DNA from 2 places in the Propionispora vibrioides genome. Region 2 is predicted to be linked to the other one. Evidence: riboswitches for the same ligand, from Rfam matches in the RefSeq annotation. Region 2 holds a riboswitch; the other holds the start of a gene.

Region 1 (7,961 bases), on a different contig from region 2:
AATTCCCGTCCCCCGCCACACCGGCCAAACAGCGGCTAACGCCGGTACTCCCAGCGCTGCCACCGCTTCCAGCAGCAGTACTTTGCCGGGCAGTTCCAGCCCCCCGGAGTCAAAATTAAAGACCTGGGCCATAAAACCGGTTACCATACTGGCGGCCAGCGCTCCTAACGGTGCGGCAATCACCAACGCCAATACGCCATAGACGCCAACCATGGTCAAATACATTCTTAGAATTTGATCCCGCCTGGCACCGATGGCCTTCATAATTCCGACTTGCCTGATTTGTTGTGTCAAAATAGCCGCTATCGTATTTACCAGCAAAAAAGTCCCTAACAGTAACGACAAGATGCCCAGCACGGTCAGCAGCAGGATTAACGCATTCATAATGCTTTGCAACTGATGTTCACCCGGTTTGTTTACCTGTAGCCAGAACACCGTGGTATCGCCTTGCTCCAGCTTGCTCCAGGCCCGCCGCCCCACCGCTTCAATCGGCGCCGTATCCTTCCCCTTAAGCACCCAGGGCTCCACAACAAAGTTCACCTGGTCCAACCGGCGTTCTTCGTCCAGTTTTTCCAGTGTATCCATACTGATATAGCCATAGGAACGGCCGCTGAACATGCTGGGAATCTGACTGGGATCATAGACCGTACCGGTAATTTTTAACGTACGCTTGTGTCCGTCCGAGGTTTCCACCTGAATGTTGCCGCCTTGCGCTACTCCCAGTTCGGCCAGAGAAGAACGTTCCAGCAAAACATCCCCGTCCCCCGGCGGCCAGGCGCCTGTCTGACTCTTAATCCGGTTCACCTTCTGCCTGCTGTAGTCGGGGATAGCGGTCAAAAACATCTGCCGCCACTCGCCGCCGGCCGTCCTCACCCGCAGATCAACATTACGCCGTCCTTCAGCCTCCTTTACGCCGCGCAGGCTGCGCACGCTGTCAACCAGTTCCTGGTCAAAGGGATCGGCATACAGACTGGCGCTGGCCGGCACCGCCGACCTCCAGCTTGCATCCAGGTCCCGTTCAAACATTAAATACGCACTATAGACCATGCCGACGGCAAATACGCCAACTGTGATAGACAGTACCACCAGCAAGGTCCGCAGCTTGTTTCCCCACAAATCGGCCAGCACTTTACGCCACCGTGGCCCCCACAAGGTATAGCTAATCACGGCTGGCACACTCCCTATCCCCGTCCGGCAGTATCTGGCCATCATAAACCGTCACAATCCGGCCGCTGCGACGGGCCAAGTCATTGTCGTGAGTGACCATAAGAATGGTTTTGCCCCCGGCAGCCAGCTCCTGGAAAAAGTCAATCACACTGGTAGCCGTGCGGCTGTCCAGATTGCCTGTCGGTTCATCGGCCACCAACAGCGGCGGATCATTGGCCAAAGACCGGGCAATAGCCACCCTCTGCTGCTGACCGCCGGACAAGTTGGCCGGCAGTTTATGAGCCTGTTCCCGCACACCTACCAGTTCCAGCAATGCTAAAGCCCTTGCCGGTCTTTCCGTCCGGCTGTACATGCCGCAAAAATCCATGGGCAGCATAACGTTTTCCATTACCGTCAGGGTGGGTAGAAGCTGAAAAAATTGAAAGACCACACCTACCGTCCGCCCCCGCCAAACAGCAATCTGATTTTCATTCAGTGTATGCACAGGCATGCCGCTAATCCAGACTTCACCGCCGGTGGGCCGGTCAATACCGGTAATCATATTAATTAAGGTCGATTTGCCGCTGCCCGATTTTCCCACCACGGCGACAAACTCCCCCGCCTTTACCGACAATTGGATGCCTTTTAGCGCTTCAAACTCACCGGCTCCGGTAAAATACGTCTTGCTCACTTTTGTCATTTCCACTGCCGCCATCCCGGCCCGGGGTTGCGGCAATTTAGCTTCCATTAATCCTGACAGCCATTTTGCAATCATAACTTCCTCCGTCTTTTCCTAGGCTCGTAAATTCTCAGGCGCGCCGCCACCTTGCCTTGCGAAAAAATTCCCGCAAATTCAATTTACACTTTTAAAGCTGGTGAAGCACTAGCAATGGCGTGACCAAGGCCGCCTCCAGATTCTCAGCCACCCGTTCAGCCGTCAGTTGCCGGCTGATCAGCAGGTAAGGTGTGGCTCCGTCCAAAGCGGCAAACAGGGCAGTAGCCTGACTACGCGGCGAATGGTCGCGAAACTTTCCCTGCTCCAGACCTTTGGTAAACAGCCGCTCATAAAAAGCAATCATATCGCCGCTATAAGCATTAATAAGCGACCACATAGCGGAGCAGGCCAAAATCTTGGACAAGGACAATAAAATAAACGTCATTTCCCGGGGATGCTGCGCCCAATATTGCAAATAGACCACTATGAAAAAGCGTAATCCTTCCACCGGACAGGAAAGGTTCTCCGCTTGATAGATCAGTTCCCGGACCGGCTCAAAATACTTCCCGTTAGCCGCCAGTAAAATCTCGTCTTTGCTTTTGTAATGGTAATATAAGCCGCCCTTGGTCAGACCCGCCCGGGCGGCAATCACCTCCATGGAAGCCCCTTCGTATCCTTTTGCCAGAAACTCCGTGACTGCCGCTTCCAAAATATCTTCCCTGCGTTGTTCCTTCGGAGCTTTTTTAGTCACTATGATCGCTTCCCTTCTTGCCTACCGGAATAAAAATACCTACCGCCGGTATTTTTTATAAAAACATTGCCCTTTCTCCGGTCTGCTTTGCTATAAAAATTTATGCCGGCAAACTCTATGCCATGACAAGCCAGGCTTCCTTCACCCCGGCTTGCTCAAAACATGGCCATTTGCTCATGGATTTCATCATCCCGCAGCTCGGGCTTGGCTATCTCCTCAAACTTCGGGTTCTTTATATCCTGAAAGCCTGTCCATCTCCGGCAGTCAGGGCAGTATACGCTGCTGGCGCTGAGCACCCAGGCCAGTTCCCGCTTGCATTTTATACAAACAAATTGATAAAGCTTATCGTCCACTATACTCACTCTCTTCCGGACAAGAGGACGGTGCACTAAGCCCAGCCTCCCGTATATCAGGCAGAACCTGGAAATTCATCCTGTTACTATAATCGAGAAAATCCCCGTCATTCCTTACTGGATAAGCATTTCTCCATATATCTCCGTTATCCCTGCCTGGAAAAAGAAAGAATGATTTCGCTGGAGAAAGCCACCAGCCCTTTTATACGATGTACGCTGTAAAGGACTTTCATCGTCCTAAAATATTTAAAGGGTAAATAGAATACCGCTCCTATTTACCCTTTAAAACATATTTTTTTAAATTGAAGGTGGTTTTGCTACCAGCCATTGTTGATTTTGCTGCCCTTTGGGGAGCATATGAGCATCAAACCACATGTAATAAAACCTTTCGACCGAATTCACATTGTAACCATCCTGTAAATGATCCGACGTATCGTAAGAATCTGCTAAAATCAAAACATCATCAGCCGTCGTATCTGTTCCCATGGTATCATACCCGATAATAGCCCGCCAATGTCCGCCCCAGTCAATATTCTCTACCAGTACAGGAGTATTATCTTTTAAATTGGCTATGACAAAATTTTTAAAATCATTTACGTTTGCAAAGGTAGAGCCATTTTTATCAGCCTTGTCTAAGCTGGACGTAACATCCCAGCCAATGCCTTTAAAAAAGTTCACCATCCCTTTTGTATCCGTTCCTACAATCGGTTTGGTATTCATAATATTAGCAATTGCCTTTTCCGTCCATTTTGTATTGCCAAAGTGCACAAGAACGGTTAACGCAGCCGCAGGACCACAGGTGATTTCGGTGGTTTGCTGATAGGTCTTATAATGAGGCAGAATCGTTAAGGTATTTGTTGATTGTAGATTATAAAAATCCGGAGCGGCAAAATAAGGCGATTGTTTAACATTGCCTATACCATGATAGGAAGAGGCACCTTCCGAAGAGGTAATATAGCTGGAAGGATAAGGAATTACGTGACTGTCCTCGCCATTAGCCAAAACATCCGGACTATTGGCAAAAGCTATACTTGTCATACTAAAAATTAACCCTATGACCAGATAAAAAGATAATAAGTGTAACTTTTTCACAGTATTCCTTCTTTCTTTTTCTTAATGTTATTATCTCAGTTCCCAGGCAAACAGAAATTCCCGCCCAATTTGTACCCTTTGAGCAACTACATACTAAGTTTATTTTTCTAATTCTCTACCTAACAAATTAATCCTTCAAAAGCAATTTGGAAAAAGATTTACATTCTTTTAGTTACCGGCTGTGCCCGATCGCTTTTCGTACGGTGTCAGGTTACTTTTTCTCTATCGCCTGCATCGAGCCTAAATAGAAAGTACCCAGCCCCTGCAGCTTATTACTGTAAGGACCGGGTACTTTTGTTATTGAACCATATACTTATTCTCTGCCCATCACGTACTAGACAGGGTTCTTATTTTACCTGCCGATAGTACACTTGTTTATATCTGCCAGGGCATTCAAAAGAAGAGTCAGCCGATTTATTTACTCGCTTCCTCAATCGCAACGGCAACGGCGACGGTAGCACCAACCATTGGATTGTTGCCCATGCCTATGAGGCCCATCATTTCCACATGAGCCGGCACTGACGACGAACCGGCGAACTGGGCATCGGAATGCATCCGTCCCATGGTATCGGTCATACCGTAAGAAGCCGGACCGGCCGCCATGTTGTCCGGGTGCAGCGTACGTCCCGTACCGCCGCCGGAGGCAACGGAAAAATAACGCCGTCCTTTTTCGGTGCATTCTTTTTTATACGTGCCGGCTACCGGGTGCTGGAACCGCGTGGGATTGGTGGAGTTGCCGGTAATCGAGATATCGACCCCTTCCAGCGTCATGATCGCCACACCTTCCATTACATCGTCAGCCCCGTAGCAGCGCACATTAGCCCGTTCCGATTGGGAATAGGCCTTCTCCCTGACAATCGACAGCTTACTGCTGTAATAGTCAAAAACAGTCTGCACATAAGTGAAACCGTTGACCCTTGAAATGATCTGTGCCGCATCTTTACCCAGACCATTTAAAATGACCCGCAATGGCTCCTTACGTACTTTATTGGCCGATTTAGCAATGCCGATCGCCCCTTCAGCAGCGGCAAACGATTCATGACCGGCCAGAAAGGCAAAGCATTTCGTTTCTTCCCGCAGCAGCATAGCGGCCAGATTGCCATGCCCCAGTCCAACCTTGCGGCCGTCGGCTACCGAGCCGGGAATACAAAACGCCTGAAGCCCTTCACCGATTGCCTCTGCCGCATCGGCAGCCTTGGTACAGCCCCGTTTCAGCGCGACCGCAGCCCCCAAGGTATAGGCCCAACAGGCATTTTCAAAGCAAATTGGCTGAATTCCCCTGACCATACCGGGCACATCCATCCCTTTTTGCTCACACATTTCTTTCGCCGCTTCCAACGACTCAATTCCCTGTTCTTGTAAGAAAGCTTCTATTTTGGCGATTCGCCGTTCATATCCTTCAAATTTTGCCATCCTTGTCTACCCCCTCGCTTATTCATGCCGGGGGTCGATGTGTTTGACCCCTTCGTCGTAGCGTCCATATTGACCGGTTGCCTTTTTCAACGCTTCGTTTGCGTCGGTGCCTTTCTTGATCATTTCCATCATTTTTCCTAAATGGACAAAACGATAGCCAATAATTTCGTTGTCAGCATCCAGCGCCAGCGAAGTAACATACCCCTCCGCCAACTCCATATAACGCGGGCCTTTGGCCAACGTGCCATACATGGTACCCGTCTGACTGCGCAGCCCTTTACCAAGGTCCTCCAGTCCGGCGCCAATCGGCAAACCGCCTTCGGAAAATGCAGTCTGACTGCGGCCATAAACAATTTGCAGGAAAAGTTCACGCATAGCAGTATTGATTGCGTCGCAAACAAGGTCGGTATTAAGCGCCTCCAGGATGGTTTTGCCTGGCAGGATTTCCGAAGCCATTGCTGCCGAATGAGTCATGCCGGAACAGCCAATCGTTTCGACCAGCGCTTCCTCAATGACACCTTCTTTCACGTTAAGCGTCAGCTTACAGGCACCCTGCTGCGGCGCACACCAACCTACACCATGAGTCAGACCGCAAATATCCTTGACCTCCCGGGCCTTTACCCATTTACCCTCTTGCGGGATCGGCGCCGCCCCATGATTGACGCCTTTGGCTACACAGGTCATTTCTTCGACTTCTGTTGAATACTTCATCTCTCTTCTCCTTTCATGCTAAGCCTCGGCCATAAAAATAGACTCCTACCGTAGAGGTAGGAGTCATCGGCGCACTCGAAACTGCGCAGTTCATGGCGAACTCCATCGCCAAACTATGTATTAGTTACGTAAAAATTATACTGTTAATCTAGCAGAAACGTCAATTCCAATCTTTTCTTTCGCACAAGTTATTTTTGTACAAGCGATTATCTAAAGATAGACTTCAACCGAAATAAAAGGCATTATAGCCTGGAAGGGCACCTCCGACCGCTATGGCGCCACAGTCTTTTGCTGCAAGAAAAATCCTTTTAGTTGCCGCGACTCCAGGTTCATAAAACCGTCTTCAAGCCGTTTTTTCAAATAGGAGACTTTATCCGGACTTAACCATAACGGTTAGCGCATTTTCCCTACGATAATAAACAAGGGTACAGACACTAGCTGAACGGCAACAGAAAAAACAATCAACATCCCCACCGACAGGTCGTACAAATACCCCATGCCCGCACTGCCTAAAAACCAGGCAAAGCCATAAATGCTATTGAAAAGGCCGTAAGCAAAGCCGCGGTGATCCATCGGTACCATTTCCGCTATGGCGGCACGCATGATGGACTCATGGGCTCCCATACCAATTCCCCAGAAAATCATGCCGGCAAAGGCCAAATAAATATTGACACCAAATACGCAAGGAGCAAAGAAAGCCGACAATACTGTTGCAAAAGCAAGAACGCTCAACCCATTCCGGTCGAAATAGCGTCCGAAAATCAGAGCCGACAGAGCGGCTACCCCCATTGACACCGAATAAAAAATAGGAATGCCCACAGCCGGCACAGAAGAGGTCACCCCGAAATGATATGCAACCAAAGGAAAATCAGTATAACCAACAGCAACCAGCGAAGTGGCGGCGAGATAGAGCCAAAACTTAGCGGATAGCTTTTGCGAAGATTCATCCCTTTGTTCGAAAACTACATAGGGCTTGGGATAGGTAAGCCGGGCATAGGCCAACGTCAGCAAGCAAAGTAGCATCGGAAACGCCAGCCAGGCAAAGCTCAGCCGGTAATCACCCCGTAAGTACATAATGCCTGCAACGAGCAGCGGACCGGTCATCGCACCAACTTGATCCAGCGCTTCGTGCATGCCAAAAGCCCAACCACGGCCAATATGCTTTGCTACGTTGGATAGCATGACATCACGCGCTGGATTGCGAATGGCCCGGCCCATCCGTTCCAAAACCATTAATACGGCTGCAGCCATCCAGTTATCAGCCAAAGCAAGCAGTGGTACTGCCACCAGATTGATGATATAGCCCCATATGGTAATCAGCCAGTATTGCCCTGTCTTATCACTCAATTTACCAGAAAAAAGCCGAACGCCATACCCGACAAATTCTCCTAAACCGGCAATGATGCCAACATTTGCTGCGCTGGCTCCCAGGCTGCTCAGGAAAGGCCCCGTAATGCTGCGGGCACCTTCGTGAGTCATGTCGGCAAACAAGCTAACAATTCCCATCAGCAAAACAAACTTTAGCGCTTTGGATTTATCCAACTCTTGTTCGAACACATTCACCACTCCTCTCGTCATTCTGTTGTCACTGATTTGCCGGCTTAGCTGTCGGGAACAACAATTCTCACCATGCTGGGGGACAAATTCAAATCCCGAAAAGCACTCCATTTTTCAGCTCCTTTTTATCCCTAACACATCTGCTTATTGAAAAAAGCGCTACGCTGCAGAAACTCATGACAAGCATCTTTTCAATTAGACACTTAAAAAGGAAAATAAAAAA
Region 2 (7,961 bases):
CACTGGCAGACTATTTGAGCCGGTTTGTGGCGGAACAGGCCAACCCGGCCAATTGTTTGCAGGTGGAGCAGGTGATTGTAGAATATCCGGCGGCACTGCTGGCCGGCGGAGTCGTCCTGATTGATACGCCGGGCATTGGTTCTACTTTCCGGCATAATACGGACACGACGCTCCGGTTTCTTGCCCAGTGTGATGCCGCGCTGTTTGTCGTATCTGCCGACCCGCCGGTTACGGCGGCGGAATTGGCGTTTCTGCAGATTGTGCAGCATCATGTGCGGCGTTTGTTTTTTGTGCTCAATAAGGCTGATCATCTCAGCAGTGAGGAACAGGACACCATGGTTAGCTTTTTGCGGCAGGTTTTGCGGGAACAGGCCGGCATAGCAGTGGAAACCGTCTACCAGGTATCGGCCCGGCAGGCAGTTTTGGGCAAAGCGAGAGGTGATAGCCGTCTGCTGGCGGCTAGTGGGTTAGGCCTGCTGGAGGAGGTATTAACAGCTTTCTTCCGGCAGGAAATGCAGGCGGTACTGGCTATGGCTATTGAAACCAAACTGGCTGCCGTGCTGCGGGAAGCCTTGTTGGAGCTGGAGCTTGCCGTCCAGGTTCTGCTTATGCCGGTCGATGAATTGGCCGCCAAGCAGGCACTGCTGCGGCAGAAACTGACAGAATTGACGGACGAAGAGCAGCAGGCCGATGACATACTGGCCGGTGATCGCAAGCGGGCTTTGGACTTTCTGGAGCAGCAGGCCGGCTTCTTGCGGCAGCAGGCCCGGGACTACTTATCCCATGTGGTGGCAAAAGAGCTAAGCGGTGGTGAACGTCCCGGTCTGGAGCGGGACGCTCAGGCTGCCCTGATGGCGGCTGTTGCTCCCTTTTTTGACCGGGAACTGTCAGCCACTGCCGACCAGTTTAGCGACTACCTGGCCGGTGTAATGGCTGTTCATCAGCAGCGGGCTGAGGCTTTGATTCAGGCGGTGCGTCAGACGGCAGCCACCATTTTTGCCCTTGATTATCAGGCGGTGGAGCAGGAGCTGACCTTTCAAATGAAACGTCAGCCCTATTGGGTAAAAACGGAATGGCAAACAGGCCTGGGGGGAATTCCCCACACCTGGCTGGAGGTACTGCTACCGGCCTCGTTTCGGTTTGTCCGTATCCGCAAGCGTCTGGAACGGCAGGTGGAAACGCTGGTGCTGCGGAATGTGGAAAGCCTGCGTTGGGCTCTTTTACAGAATACGGAGGCAGCTTTTCATTCCTTCCGGGCAACCTTTAGTGCCCGGCTGGCCGAGGCGGTGGACGGGACTGCCCAGGCAGTTGCTGCCGCGGCGGTGCAAAAACAGGGACAAACTGAGGATGTGGCAGACCGGTGCAGCCGGCTGCAGCGGGCTGCCGGGCAATTGCAGCAGCTTTTGCAGCAAGTGAATACCGTAGAGCCAGAGTTTGGCAAAGCGGTTGCTATTGACGCAGAATCAGACCGGCTGATATAATAAAGCCATATTTTTATAGCGGCGATGGAGTTCGCCTTTAAGTCCGTGCAGACGGTAATGACTCCTACCACTTAGGTGGTAGGAGTCTGTTTTTTTTCTGCCCGCTGCTAAGAACAAGTCTAATATAAGTTTAATTGGTGAAAAAATTAGAGTTGAATGTATTGATAGGTGTTTGCTAACAAATCTTATAGGTAATTTATCGAAGGAGGCGCTATGTATGAGCAGTAAGATTGTCAATGTAAATGCGTTAGAAATTTTGGACTCCCGGGGGAATCCGACCATACGGGTCAATATGGAACTGGCCGGTGGCAGCAGGGCATCGGCTTCGGTGCCTTCGGGTGCGTCTACCGGTGAGAATGAGGCGCTGGAACTGCGGGACGGCGATAAGACGCGCTATGGCGGTAAGGGAGTTTTGCAGGCTGTGGCCAATGTCAACAATCGCATAGCCCCGAAACTGATCGGGCAGGATGCCGGTGATCAGGCGGCGATTGATCAGCTCCTACTGGAGCTGGATGGTACACCGACTAAGGCCAATTTAGGCGCCAACGCCATTTTGGGCGTTTCCATGGCGGCTGCCCGGGCCGCAGCGATAGAACAGGGCTTGCCGCTCTATGCCTATCTGGGCGGCAGCGAGGCGGTGCGGCTGCCGGTGCCGATGATGAATATTTTAAACGGCGGCAAGCATGCCGACAACAGTGTGGACTTTCAGGAGTTTATGGTTATGCCTGTCGGCGCGCCTACCTTTGCCAAAGCCCTGCAATATGGTGTGGAAACCTTTCACGCGCTCAAAAAGCTTTTGGGGCAACAGGGTTATGCCACCAGTGTGGGTGATGAGGGCGGCTTTGCACCTAACCTGAAGAGCAATGAGGAGGCCTGCGAGCTGATTATCGAGGCCATCCGGTCAGCCGGCTATGTGCCGGGTGTGGATATTGCCCTGGCGCTTGACCCGGCAGCCAGTTCGTTTTATGAAAATGGTCAGTATCATTTAACAAAATCAGGGCAGGGAGTAAAGAGCAGCAGTGAAATGACGGCGCTGTACAAGGAATGGGCCAAGAAATATTACCTGGTTTCCCTGGAAGACGGATTAGCGGAAAATGACTGGGACGGCTTCCGGGAGCATACGGCAGCCCTCGGTCAGGCATTGCAGATTGTGGGCGACGATATTTTTGTCACCAATACCAAATTTATTGCCCGCGGCATTAAGGAGAAGACCACCAATGCGGTGCTTATTAAGCTAAATCAGATCGGTACGGTGACCGAGACGGTGGAGGCCATTAAAATGTGCCGTTAGGCCGGCTGGAATTATGTTGTTTCCCACCGTTCCGGCGAGACCGAAGATGCGTTCCTGGCCGATTTTGCCGTGGCCATGGGCGGCGGTCAGATTAAGACCGGTTCGGCTTGCCGCAGTGAACGCATTGCCAAATATAACCGCCTGTTGGAGATTGAGGCCGAGTTGGGCGGAAAAGCTGTCTTCGGCAATCCTTTTGCCGCCAAATGACAGGCTGTCCGGTTGATTTTTCAGGCAGAACGGCGTAAAAACCGGCGATGGAGTTCGCCATAACCCCGCAGTGAACGCGGTAATAACTCCTACCTTCCCTAGGGTGTGTTGGCAAATGGTTCGGAGTGTCTTTGAAGGGTGCTTTTTTGACACACTTCGTTGAAATTTTTGGAAGTAAGGGCCATTTTCGTGAATTTTGTCTTTTCGCAAAAGTCACTCGCCATAGAACATTTCGTTAATTTGAAGCACACCCTGGGAGTATTAGTCAAGGACTAACAAGGAGGTAGCTGTCAATGGAACAGAACTTTGCTATTGCCGCGCAGTGGGTGCTGCTGGCCCTTATTGCCACCGTCCTGTCTATCCGGCTGGGCATTTCGGTGGCGCTTATGGAGATTGCCGTGGGTGTGATTGGCGGCAACGCCATGCATTTGGAGATTACATCCTGGGTTACTTTTTTAGCCGGATTTGGTGCTGTGGTGTTGACCTTTCTTGCCGGGGCTGAGATTGATCCCGATAGTCTTAAAGGCAACCTGAAAGAAAGTCTGGTGATTGGCTTTTTATCGTTTCTGCTGCCCTTTCTGGGCGGCATGTGGCTTGCCGAGTATATGTTCGGCTGGGACGGCAATGCCGCTAAAATTGCCGGTATTGCACTGTCAACCACCTCAGTGGCCGTCGTGTATGCCGTCATGGTAGAAAGCGGGCTGTCGGCCAGCCGTTTAGGTCAAGGCATTCTGGCGGCCTGCTTTGTCACTGATTTGGGGACGGTGCTGGCCCTGGGGTTGCTCTTTACCGGATTTTCGCTAAAGGTCGTCTGGTTTACAGCAGTTATGATCGTGGCTGTGCTGGTTATTACTCCGCTGGCTGCCAGGATATTCAAATGGTATGGCGGGCGGGTCAGTGAGCCGGAAATCAAGTTCATTTTTCTGGTACTCTTAGCCCTGGCCTATCTGGCGGTAATCAGCGGCAGCGAGGCGGTACTTCCGGCCTATATTATCGGTATGGCCATGGCCCGCTTTTTCAAGCACTACAAACCAACGCTGGTGAAAATGCGAGCCATTGTATTTGCCGTTTTTACGCCGTTCTATTTCATTAAAGCGGGGGTACTGGTATCGGTGGGAGCTTTGTATACGATGTCCGGGACTATCCTGGTTTTCCTGCTGATCAAAATGGCTGCCAAGTTTATCGGCGTATTGCCGGCGACCAACTGGTTTCACTATACACCGCGTACCGGTATTTACACTACCTTGCTAATGAGCACCGGTCTGACCTTTGGCACTATTTCGGCCTTGTACGGGCTAACTAATCACTATATCGATGAGGGACAGTACAGTGTACTGGTGGCAACCGTCATTTTGAGCGCCGTGGTGCCGACGATGATCGCCCAAAAATGGTTTTTCCCGACAGATGAGACCGACGAATCGCCGGCAGTGATAAAAAACATGGTTATCAGGGAGAGGGAGGCCGATTGATATGGATTTGAAAAAAATAGTTGTGGCTTATGACGGCTCAGCCGGCAGCCACAAGGCGTTAGTCTGGGCGGTAGGCCTGGCTGCCAGGTTTGAGGGGGCGACGGTGGTAGTGGCCAGTGTGGTTAAGCCCCCTGAATTTAGCTCCAGCATTGATGAAGTGGATGAATGGTACGCCGATGGAGAGAAACAGTACCGGCCGCTGCTGGAGCAGGCTGTGGTTTATGGTGAGGAACAGGGGATTTTTCTACAGACGGAAATCTTAAAGGGCCATCCGGCGGAGAGCCTGATGCGCTACGCTGTTGATCGCAGGGCCGATTTGATTGTCATGGGTACACGGGGCATGGGTGGATTTAAAAGTCTGATTATTGGCAGTGTAGTGCAAAAGGTGGTTACCTATGCTAAAGTGCCGGTTGTTGTGGTAAAATAAAGATAGCATATCAAAAATGTTAACGAAGTATGGTACAAAAAGTGCCGTTAGGGTTGTTGCGGATAGTTAAGCACCCCCCTAAGGGTTAACGGAGAAAATTACAAAAATACGGCCCGGTAGCTGGCTGGCCCGAGCCGTATTGGCTGTCGTGGTGGCAGCCGGCGACCAGGCTGCAAAAGATCATACACGCTGCTGTGCCGGTTTAGGCCGTTGCAGGCAGCCGGGCTATAAAAAGTTGATTGGTATCAAGTTGAAGGAGGAGTCTTTGTGCCCAAAATTGCGAGTCAGGCCAAACGATTACGGATTTATATCGGGGAAAGCGATCACTGGAAACGGCGTTCTTTGTATCAAGCTATCGTGGAAAAGGCCAAGGAACTGGATATGGCGGGGGCGACGGTGTTTCGCGGCATCGTGGGTTATGGGGCCAACAGCCGGATTCATACGGCCAGTATTGTGGATTTATCCAGTGATTTACCCATTTTAGTGGAAATTATCGACAGTGAGGAGTATGTTGCCAAGCTATTGCCCTTCCTGGATGATATGCTGGAGGAGGGAATGGTTACGATTGACGATATAGAAGTTATCAAATACGGTCATAAACCACCGAAGCGATAACAGAAGAACAGACGAGGCAAGAGAGGTGAAAGTATATGCTGGGAATTGTTTTAGTAGCGGTCGGCGGTGGGATTGGTTCAGTCATTCGGTATTTAGTGTCCAATTGGATGGCGGAGCGGTTTGGTCCGGAGTTTCCCTTTGGGACGTTGCTTGTTAATGTGGTAGGGTGCTTCATTATCGGCTTATTTTTGACAATGACCACCGAGCGGTTAAGCATCAGCCCCTACTGGCGATTGCTTGTCGCCATTGGCTTAATAGGCGGTTTGACTACGTTTTCATCCTTTAGTTATGAGACTTTGCGCTTACTGCAAACTGCCGATGCCTTGCGGGCTTTTTATAATGTAGGACTCAATTTGGGAGTCGGTTTTTTTGCCACCTGGCTGGGGATTGGTATTGCCAGACTGTTTTAGAGAGGAATTATTTCCTGGGAAAAGATGGGGAATGTGAACCGTCTAACCCAGGTTTATTCTTTTTCGGGCCAATCAGGGACCCTTCGCCGGAGACAGGCTTCTCGAAAACCAGGGTGGTTTGTATCCAGAGTAAGAAACAGGATTATCCTGAGCCTGATGGAAGTGTGACAAACAGATGTCTTTTTATTTGGTCATAAGGCCATTACTTATACTGATGACTTTACGGGAGATATAAATCGAGGCCTGTTCCTTTTACGGAACAGGCCTCGATTTATGCAGGGTAAAAGCGGCGGCAAATTGATGAAGCATCTGATAGGAGCTGCCGCTATATGGCGGTTTTAGTTAGCCGGGAGTTCAGATGGATATTCATTTCTTTAAAGGCGTGGATAAAGGCTTCCAGCGGCGTCAGGGTATAGGTGCCTGTCGAGTAAATGGCTGTGTCGGCGACGGCGCCAGTCGTTGCGTCATAGATTGTCTGAGTCAGGGTGATATAATAGGCATTCTTTTCTTGCTTAACGCGGCTGGCACTGACTTCAGAGGCAATGACCCAGCGGCAGCCGGAGGCCGCTGCTGCCTGTTGCCAGGAATCCGGCATGTCGGCAGGAGTTACCTGGCGGGAAAAGGTGCGGCGGTATTCATCCTGCAAGGCCTCATTCATATACCAGAATTCGGTGGTTAAGTTCTCGGGCAAGCTGTTTTTCAGCGGCAGGATATAGGCACTGTCCTGGCTGGCCCCGGCAAACGCCGGAAAAGCGGGAAGCGGCATGCCGGCATCCATGGCCAGGCGGCGTTTGTCGTAATAATTTTTGATGGCCGAATCGATATAACCGGTTAACTGATGGGAATCGCTTACGAAGGCTGGGGCCGGCCATTTTATTTCCCGGCCAAACTGCTGATAACCGCCGAATAGGGTCTGCAGCACGCCGGTGACCGGATCGCTGGACTGGACGATGCGGGTCACTGGCAGGATCGGGGCGAACTTGGCGGCGAAAGCGGCATTGCCCACAGCCGGGGCGCCGAAAGTGATAACCTCCAGTTGGCCGGAAGTCATACCGGTGCTGATTAATCTTGCGCCGCCTAGGGTAGCGGCTGCGCCGCCGAGGCTGTGACCGGTCAGGTAAAGCTTGCGGTCTTTGTTCGCCGTCAGCAGATCGGGCAGCGCCAGGCTGCCCCGGCGGGGGCTGCGCAGCGTGGCCGCCGGTCCGGCCTGTAGGAATTGGTTAAAGCCCTTATGGACTTTAGGTTCGGTATCAGGCACATTCTTTTGAGCCGCAGCAGCGGAGATTTCTTCATCGGTAGCGCCGGCGAAGGGTACTTTATCCACTTTAAGGTCAAGTTTAACATCCTTTTCATTTTCCGTACCGACAATGGCGATAAAATAGAAGGGCGTATTATTTTTCTGGGCAATCAAGTAGCGGACGCCGGAGCGGCCCTGGGGCTGAACGTAATGATCAATTTGCCAGCCGTCCTGCTCCAGGTAGCGGGTGCTTAACTCACCAAGACGGTCGCTATAGGCTGCGGCGCTGGTGGCGGCAGCCAGATAAATTTTATAAGCTTCTTCATAATCTTCCTGGGGACCGGCCCAGGCGGCAGCCGAAGGATAGATCAGAAAGCAAAGAACAAGCAGCAGGTGCAAAAATGGCTTCACAGCCGCACCTCCTTCCGTAGAATCTGGACTGAACAGTCAGTTGTACTACTCAAATTATAGGAGCAGCTACAAGCGGCTGTCAAGGCGCTCTGGGTGGATATATTTTCCTATCCTGACAGGACAATGCATTGGTACTAGCCTTTTTATTCAAAGACATTTATAATTATCAGTAAATAGACAAGGGTTGCCGGAGCATAAAGCGCGAAGGCTTCCGGAAAAATATATGTAAAGGGGAGCGAAAAGTACGTTGCCCAGAAGGAGGCAGCCGTGAAAAAGTTTTTTTTGCTAAGTGGTATCGCTCTTTTTATAGTAGGTTTTTTCCTGTTTCGCACGACGGCGGCGGAAGATCCGGTAGATACGCAGACGGTAGCAACGGCTGGACAAACGGTTGTGAAAAAAATGCCCCGGCCGGA

The links. Region 2 has a riboswitch for fluoride ahead of eno (phosphopyruvate hydratase). Riboswitches for the same ligand answer to the same signal wherever they lie in the genome.
Region 1: linked by a shared signal. The riboswitch ahead of BMW43_RS12555 (iron-sulfur cluster assembly scaffold protein) and the one ahead of eno (phosphopyruvate hydratase) in region 2 are both predicted to bind fluoride.

Annotation. Positions count from the first base shown of each region.
Region 1 covers NZ_FODY01000015.1:38,751-46,711, forward strand. The annotation lists gene BMW43_RS12525 (ABC transporter permease) at 1-1,167, opposite strand, end outside; gene BMW43_RS12530 (ABC transporter ATP-binding protein) at 1,160-1,921, opposite strand; gene BMW43_RS12535 (TetR/AcrR family transcriptional regulator) at 2,013-2,612, opposite strand; gene BMW43_RS12540 (hypothetical protein) at 2,768-2,965, opposite strand; gene BMW43_RS12545 (C39 family peptidase) at 3,263-4,057, opposite strand; gene BMW43_RS12550 (GGGtGRT protein) at 4,472-5,470, opposite strand; gene BMW43_RS12555 (iron-sulfur cluster assembly scaffold protein) at 5,489-6,181, opposite strand; fluoride riboswitch at 6,232-6,300, opposite strand; gene BMW43_RS12560 (MFS transporter) at 6,575-7,738, opposite strand.
Region 2 covers NZ_FODY01000008.1:117,025-124,985, reverse strand. The annotation lists gene BMW43_RS08815 (dynamin family protein) at 1-1,481, shown strand, start outside; fluoride riboswitch at 1,493-1,555, shown strand; partial or broken gene eno (phosphopyruvate hydratase) at 1,699-2,979, shown strand; fluoride riboswitch at 3,014-3,078, shown strand; gene BMW43_RS08805 (cation:proton antiporter) at 3,273-4,448, shown strand; gene BMW43_RS08800 (universal stress protein) at 4,450-4,875, shown strand; gene BMW43_RS08795 (DUF190 domain-containing protein) at 5,143-5,490, shown strand; gene crcB (fluoride efflux transporter CrcB) at 5,526-5,900, shown strand; gene BMW43_RS08785 (lipase family protein) at 6,226-7,548, opposite strand; gene BMW43_RS08780 (SGNH/GDSL hydrolase family protein) at 7,816-7,961, shown strand, end outside.